Regions from separate parts of the Mycolicibacterium sp. XJ879 genome, predicted to be linked through region 1. Evidence: predicted binding sites of a transcription regulator. Region 1 holds the regulator's gene; the other holds the start of a gene.
The links. Region 1 encodes LexA, which represses DNA repair genes until DNA is damaged. Its sites were predicted from a motif close to CGAACANNTGTTCG; they were not measured.

Region 1 (4,090 bases):
TTCGCAGGCGGCAAGATCTTCTACTCACCGGACACCGGTGCGAACGTCCTGACCGGTCAGGTACTCGACAAGTACGAAAGCGTCGGAGGGCCCGAGGGCGATCTCGGATTCCCGGTCACCGGCGAGGTCGACGGCGGCATCACCAACAGCCGGATGAGCACGTTCGGCGCCGAGGACAAGCCGGTCATCTTCTGGACCCCCGACTACGGTGCGGTCATCGTGCGCGGCCCGATCAACGCGGCATGGGCCGAATTGGGCGGCGGCGAGGGCCCGCTCGGGGCTCCCACTGCCGATCAGTCCGAGGACGGCGACGTCATCACGCAGCGGTTCAGCGAGGGCGCCATCTCGTGGGACCGGTCGACGAACTCGTTTACCACCGAGCCGGCCAACCTGGCGCCGCAACTGGCCGGGATGGAGGTACCGGGCCAGACCGCGCCCGCCGCACCCCCGTCGGCGCAAGGCGTAAACGGTAACGACGGCAACGGTTTTCAGTGGAGCTGGTGGTGGCTGCTGGCCATCGTGCCCGCGCTGATACTGATCGGGTTGGTGGCCTTTGCGACGCTGCGCAACCGCCGCGGCGGCGATGACGACGAGTTCGCACTGGGCCGCGATGGGCTGGACGACGGCGGGTACGACCAGGAGCGGTTCGGCGCAGACGACGGCGCCGCACCTCTGTACAGCGCAGGCGACGACGACGTGGCATCCCTGTACAGCGCCGGGGACGACGACGTACCCGCCTACAGCGCAGCGGACGCCCCGGAACCCGGGGTGTTCGGCGACGACTACGACGCGGCGTTGTTCGGCGACCGCTACGCGCGTGAGGGCTTGGACTCGCTGTCATCGCCGACCGACGACGCTGCCACCCCAGAGCCGGTGTCGTCGAGCCCGTGGGAAGCGCCACCGCCCGTCGACGCAGAACCAGAACCCGAAGCCGCGGACGAACCGCCGGCGGCGGAGTTCGACGAGGAAGACCCCGACAACGTCGACACTGCGCCGACGCGGGTGCCCACGGAGGCCGAACGTAGCGCGCTGACCGACACGGGTCGGCACGCCCGCATCGAGCCCGAGGAGCCCGAGCCCGCACAGCCGGCGTTCCGCCTGCCCCTCGACGACTCCAACGACGCGCCGGAGGGTTATCCGATCAAGGCCGACACGCAGTCGGGCCGGTACTGGCTACCCGACACCGTGGGCTATGAGGATACGCGGGCCGAAATCTGGTTCACCAGCGAAGAATTCGCGCGCGCGAACGGCTTCGTCCGCGCCGACTAGGTGCCGACTAGACCTTACGGATCACGGTCACGACCTTGCCGAGCACGGCCGCCTCGTTGCCGGGGATCGGGTCGAACGCGGGATTGTGCGGCATCAGCCACACCTGGCCGCTGGTGCGTTTGAATGTCTTGACCGTTGCTTCACCGTCGATCATCGCCGCGACGATGTCACCGTTTTCGGCGACGTTCTGCTGACGGACGACCACCCAGTCCCCGTCGCAGATCGCGGCGTCCACCATCGATTCACCGACGACCTTGAGCAGGAACAACGACCCCTCGCCGACCAGCTCACGCGGCAGTGGGAACACATCCTCGACGGCCTCCTCGGCCAGGATCGGCCCACCCGCAGCGATGCGGCCGAGCACCGGCACGAAGGTCGGTTCAGGTAGCGCGTCGGAGCCTGCCACCTCGGTGACTGCCGGCATCACGTGGTCGTCGACCCCCCGGACGTCCACGGCCCTGGGCCGGTTGGGGTCGCGGCGCAGATAGCCCTTGCGCTCCAGCGTGCGCAGCTGATGAGCCACCGACGATGTCGACGTCAGGCCGACCGCATCACCGATTTCCCGGATGCTCGGCGGATATCCGCGGGTGCTGACCGAGGCGCGGATGACCTCGAGGATGGTGCGCTGACGCTCGGTCAGACCCGTGTCGGGCCGTCGGCGCGCACCGGTGTTGTCGGTATCGCCGGGGGAATCGCTGCTGGAATCCATGGCGCCGAATGTAACGCGCCGCCGACGATTAATCAAACATGTGTTCGACGCGTGTCGCGAGCAACCCGAGCGGCATTCGCGCGCCCGGATTTGTCAGACCGCCTCGCTATCGTTTGCAACAGTTCGATCACACGTTCTATTAATCGAACATGTGATCGACTATCTTCGAACACAGGAGCGAACGACGCGAGTGGGAGGCAGGCAGATGACGATCATCGAAACCCGGAAGAATTCGGCGGCACCCGCGGCCAGGCCGGGTGTCCGGCCGTCCGGCGCACGACGGAGGCGGCCGACCCGGCGGCCGGGCGGGGCGCCGATCAGGTATCGGGGGAGCGGTGTGGTGGTGTCGCGGGCACCGCATCGGCGCCGCCCGATCACCCCGGCCACCACGGTGGTTCTCGCGCTGATTGCAGCGGCGATCACGGTGTGGCTCGGACTGGTCGCGCAGTTCGGCGGGGTGGTCGGTAGCCCTGCCGCGGTGCCGGATCGGCTCGCGGTGGTGCAGGTGCACACCGGGGAAACGCTGAACCAGGTGGCTGCGCGGGTGGCGCCCGACGCGCCGGTCGGCGCGGTGGTGGAACGGATCCGTGAGCTCAACGAACTCGACTCCGCGGTGCTGGACGCGGGCCAGACGCTCATCACGCCGGTCGGCTGACGACATCGTGGGCGCTGAAAAGAGGTGCCGCACACCGGTGTTCGTCGACATTTCGGCCAGGTATGCCCGATTCGCCCCGGCGCTGGGCCATCGGGGTGCGGCGCAGGTACGCTCAGAGTCGTCCCAGGTAGTCGTGTGTTGGCGTGGCGAAGGAGCGGTGATGCACTGTCCGTTCTGTCGCCATCCCGATTCGCGGGTGGTCGATTCCCGCGAGACCGACGAAGGTCAGGCTATCCGCCGACGCCGCTCGTGTCCGGAGTGCGGCAAGCGGTTCACCACGGTGGAGACGGCGGTGCTCGCGGTGGTCAAGCGCAGCGGGGTCACCGAGCCGTTCAGCCGCGAAAAGGTCGTCGACGGTGTCCGGCGGGCCTGTCAGGGCCGCCAGGTTGACGATGACGCGTTGAACTTGCTCGCCCAGCAGGTCGAGGACACCGTGCGGGCGGCCGGCCCCGAGGTGCCCAGCCACGAGGTCGGGCTCGCCATTCTGGGCCCGCTGCGCGAGCTCGATGAGGTCGCCTATCTGAGGTTCGCCTCCGTGTACCGGGGTTTCAGCTCAGCGGAAGACTTCGAACGCGAGATCGAAGCGCTGCGGGCCCATCGTGAGGCTCCCCAGCCGTCCGCCGGCTGAGGCCGGATGCCGACGCTCAGTCGATGTGGCGGGCGCCGTCGCTGACCACGCGTCCCGAGATGCGCACCCAACCTTCGGCGCTCCACTGGGTGTAGATCTCGGAACCCTTGCCCTGCACGATGGTCAGGTCCCGGCTGAGGTAGTCGGTCATGCGTGCCGCCGCCGAGCCGGTGGCCTCGTCTTCGGGCACGCCTAGGTCGGTCGCGAACATCCGCGACCGCACCACCCCCTTGTCGCGGTCGAGCCACGTCCACAGGTAGTGGCTCACGTCGTCGGGATAGTCGGCGGGGTCGGCGTCCAGCAACTCCTCGGTCGAGGTGACGTCGTGGATCGCGAACTCCGGCGCCCACTCCGAACGTGCGCTGACCGCGGTCAGCTCGTCGGCGTAGCCCACCTGGACGATGCCGGCCGGCACCCGCAGCGTGTGGATCGGCGTGCCCTGTTCGCGCAACCACCACGCGGCGCCGACGGTCGGATGCCCGGCGAAGGGCATCTCGGTGCTCGGCGTGTAGATGCGGGCGTGCGCGGTGTTGGTTCCTGGCTGCGGACGTTCGACGAACACGGTTTCGCTGTAACCCAATTGGGTGGCGATCCGCTGCCGATCGTCAGGGTCCACGGTGCCGGCGTCGACGACGCCGAGCGGATTTCCGTGCTTGCCGCCGGGGTCGGTGAAAACCCGCAACACGGTCACGTCGATGGCCATGCGCCGATGCTACTTTGTGCCCGGCTGGCGTCGACCGGCCCCGAGGGTGAGGGGCTCTGGGCGCCTCGCACCGCTAGCGGGTGTCGTCGCCGTCCTGGAAGGGATCCGTGGACTTGTCATCGGACT
Region 2 (4,090 bases), on a different contig from region 1:
GTCATAGGCCTTGATGACGCGATGAACCGCCGCGGCGGGCCGAGACATATAGCTCCTTGTGACGTGGACTACTGGCGCCAGCCTAGCCGTCAGACGCCGCCTGCACGGCCGCTACTCCGGGCCCGGCCGGCTTCGCTGTGACTCAATCGGTCGGGTCGGGTAACACCCGCAGGTGGCCCCGTCGGCGTCCGTTGGATGCAGGCCGCTTCGTCGGCGGTGCCACCAGCATGCCACCGGGCGTCGGAGTGGTCGGGTCGGAAAAGCTGGCGGCGACGCCGTTGACCGGAGGTGCGACGTCGCGTCCCTCACGGACCGCCTCGGCCAACGCGACCAGATCGTCTTCGTCAGGGTGCGACGGCAGCGGTCCGGCATGGCGCACCAGCTCCCAGCCACGCGGCGCGGTGATCCGGCCGGCGTGCACCACGCACAGGTCCCACGAGTGCGGCTCAGACACCGTGGCGAGCGGACCCACCACCGCGGTCGAGTCGGAGTAGACGAAGGTCAGCGTCGCGACCGCATAGTGAGGGCACCCGGGCCGGCAGCAGCGACGGGGAACGTTCACGCACGGAAGGCTATCGCGGACGCACCCGGCAAGCTGCTGGACACGCGCAGTACCAGGACGGCCGATCTCCAACCGTTACGATCGTGTCCGTGGCCGAACGGGCACGTATGCGATCGCGCCGCGGCCGGGAGATGCGCGGGCCGCTGCTTCCCCCAACCGTGCCCGGCTGGCGCAGCCGCGCCGAGCGATTCGACATGGCGGTGCTGGAGGCCTACGAACCCATCGAGCGGCGCTGGCATGAGCGGCTGTCCGCGCTCGACGTGGCGGTCGACGAGATACCGCGGATCTCGCTGAAGGATCCCGACACCATGCAGTGGCCACCCGAGGTGGTTGCGGACGGGCCGATCGCGCTGGCGCGGTTGATACCGGCGGGGGTGGACGTGCGGGGTAATGCCACTCGGGCCCGAATTGTGCTGTTTCGCAAGCCGATCGAGCGACGGGCCAACGACACCGTCGAACTCGGCGATTTGTTGCATGAAATTCTGGTGGCTCAGGTGGCCACCTACCTGGGGGTCGAACCTTCTGTCATCGACCCGACGATCGACGACGAGTAGAGCGCGCGGACTAGATGATGCCGCGTTTGAGGCGGCGGCGCTCGCGCTCGGAGAGCCCGCCCCAGATGCCGAAGCGTTCATCGTTGGCCAGCGCGTAATCGAGGCAGGCGTCCTTCACCTCGCAGCCCTGGCAGATGCGCTTCGCCTCCCGCGTCGAGCCGCCCTTCTCCGGAAAGAACGCCTCCGGATCGGTTTGAGCACACAGTGCGCGCTCTTGCCAGAGGTCGTCTTCGGGAGTCAATGGCGGCGCAACATCGATTGGGTCGGGCACCAGACTCAATTGCGGACGCGTGGGTATCGCAGCCGGTGCCGGTCCGATATTGGTGTGCGGCGCGCTGCCTACTGAGCCGAACAGTCGGTCATCGAACGGAACCACACGATCGAAATGGCCTTGCTCAAAAGACATCTTCCCGCCTCCTCACCTGATCTCGTAGATCCCTAGAAATGGAGCCTCGCTGTTGAGATGTGGCCATCCCATTCGAACAAGTGATCGAATCTCGGTCTGCGACACCGGAACCGGCAGGCCAACCGCGAAATGACACTGCTGTGATTACACACGCGTTAGATGCTGCGGTCAAGCGTTGGAACAGAAATTCATACCATTCCGTGACCGATTCTCGGCGAGTCGTTGATCGGCGTGTCTGTCACACCCGCCCCATTGCAGTGCTCCTGCGCGAACCGCCTCGGCCGCGACGGCCTACTCTCGTTCGATGTGAAGGTCACGGTTCTGGTCGGCGGGGTCGGCGGTGCGCGGTTCCTGTTAGGCGTGCAGCATCTTCTCGGGCTGGGCCAGTTCGGTGACGACTCGACCAACGAGTTGACGGCGATCGTCAACATCGGAGACGACGCATGGATGTTCGGTGTGCGGATCTGCCCGGACCTCGACACCTGCATGTACACCCTCGGCGGCGGCATCGACCCGGACCGCGGCTGGGGCCATCGCAACGAAACCTGGCACGCCAAGGAGGAACTCGCCGCCTACGGCGTACAGCCGGACTGGTTCGGGTTGGGCGATCGCGACCTGGCCACCCATCTGGTGCGCACCCAGATGCTGCGGGCCGGTTATCCGCTGTCTCAAGTCACCGAGGCGCTGTGCAAGCGGTGGTCACCCGGAGCGCGTCTGCTGCCGGTGACCGACGACCGCAGCGAAACCCACGTTGTCATCACCGATCCCAGCGACGGCGAGAAGCGCGCCATTCACTTTCAGGAGTGGTGGGTGCGCTACCGCGCGCAGGTGCCCACGCACAGTTTCGCGTTCGTCGGCGCCGATGCCGCCACCGCCGGCCCGGGTGTCGCCGAGGCGATTGCGACGGCGGACGTCGTGCTGCTGGCGCCGTCCAACCCGGTGGTCAGCATCGGCGCGATCCTGGCCGTACCCGGCATCCGCGCCGCACTGCGCTCCACCCCGGCGCGGGTGATCGGCTACTCGCCCGTCATCGGCGGGAAACCGTTGCGCGGCATGGCCGACGAATGCCTGTCGGTGATCGGGGTGCAGAGCACCTCCGAGGCGATCGGCCAACACTACGGCGCCCGTTCGGGAGTCGGCATCCTCGACGGCTGGCTGGTGCACGAAGGTGACTCCGCCGCGATCGACGGCGTCGAGGTGCGGGCGGTGCCGCTGCTGATGAAGGATCCGGCGACCACAGCCGAAATGGTGCGTGCCGGGCTGGATCTGGCCGGTGTGAAACCGTGACCGAACACGGATCGGCAGCCGCCGTCGAACTGCTCCCCGTGCTGGGGCTGCCGCAGTTCCGGCCCGGTGACAACCTGGCGGCGGCGATCGCGACGGCGGCACCCTGGTTGCGCGATAACGACGTCGTCGTCGTCACCAGCAAGGTGATCTCCAAGTGCGAAGGCCGTATCGTCGCAGCACCGTCTGACCCCGACGAGCGTGATGCGTTGCGCCGCAAGCTGATCGATACCGAGGCCGTGCGGGTCCTGGCCCGCAAGGGGCGCACCCTGATCACCGAGAACGCGTTGGGGCTCGTCCAGGCGGCCGCCGGCGTGGACGGCTCCAACGTCGGGTCGACCGAGTTGGCGCTGCTACCCGTCGACCCCGACGGCAGCGCGGCGGCCCTGCGCACCGAACTGCGTGACCGCCTCGGTGTCACCGTCGGCGTCGTGGTCACCGACACCATGGGCCGGGCATGGCGCAACGGCCAGATTGATGCCGCGATCGGCGCCGCGGGCCTCACCGTGCTACACGGCTACGCCGGGTCGCGGGACCGGCACGGCAACGACCTGATCGTCACCGAGATCGCGGTCGCCGACGAAATCGCCGCAGCCGCCGATCTGGTGAAGGGCAAGCTGACCGATATTCCGGTCGCGGTGGTGCGCGGGTTGTCGCTGCCCGACGACGCATCCACCGCCCGCGCCCTGCTGCGGCCCGGCGAGGAAGACCTGTTCTGGTTGGGCACCGAGGAGGCGATCGCGCTCGGCCGCTCCCAGGCTCAGCTGCTACGCCGGTCGGTGCGCCGCTTCACCGACGAACCCGTCGCCGCCGGCGTCATCGAGGCCGCCGTCGGCGAAGCACTCACCGCCCCGGCACCCCACCACACCCGTCCGGTGCGGTTCGTCTGGTTGCAGGACCGCGCCCGGCGGGTTGCGCTGTTGGACCGGATGAAGGACAAGTGGCGCGAGGACCTGCGCGCCGACGGCCGACCCGAGGACGCCGTCGAGCGCCGGGTCGCCCGCGGCCAGATCCTGTATGACGCACCCGAAGTCGTGATCCCGTTTCTGGTTCCCGACGGTGCGCACAGCTATCCAGATGCCGCGCGCACGGCGGCCGAACACACTATGTTCACCGTCGCGGTCGGAGCGGCGGTGCAGGGGCTGCTGGTCGCGCTCGCGGTGCGCGGGGTGGGTAGTTGCTGGATCGGTTCGACGATCTTCGCGGCCGACCTGGTGCGCGACGCGCTCGACCTACCAGAGGATTGGGACCCGTTGGGCGCCATCGCGATCGGGTACCCGGAAG

Region 2: cofD (2-phospho-L-lactate transferase) is a predicted target of LexA. The motif match lies at 1,596-1,609, and genes of this name have one in related genera.

What each region holds. Positions count from the first base shown of each region.
Region 1 is NZ_JBEFTH010000001.1:463,208-467,297, forward strand. Features, by position in the region: gene ABQF13_RS02335 (sunset domain-containing protein) at 1-1,269, shown strand, start outside; gene lexA (transcriptional repressor LexA) at 1,277-1,978, opposite strand; gene ABQF13_RS02345 (LysM peptidoglycan-binding domain-containing protein) at 2,184-2,633, shown strand; gene nrdR (transcriptional regulator NrdR) at 2,794-3,261, shown strand; gene ABQF13_RS02355 (PhzF family protein) at 3,278-3,964, opposite strand; gene ABQF13_RS02360 (proteasome assembly chaperone family protein) at 4,038-4,090, opposite strand, start outside.
Region 2 is NZ_JBEFTH010000004.1:441,049-445,138, reverse strand. Features, by position in the region: gene ABQF13_RS12705 (phosphomannomutase/phosphoglucomutase) at 1-48, opposite strand, end outside; gene ABQF13_RS12700 (DUF3499 domain-containing protein) at 143-562, opposite strand; gene ABQF13_RS12695 (metallopeptidase family protein) at 694-1,116, shown strand; gene ABQF13_RS12690 (WhiB family transcriptional regulator) at 1,127-1,522, opposite strand; gene cofD (2-phospho-L-lactate transferase) at 1,829-2,809, shown strand; gene ABQF13_RS12680 (coenzyme F420-0:L-glutamate ligase) at 2,806-4,090, shown strand, end outside.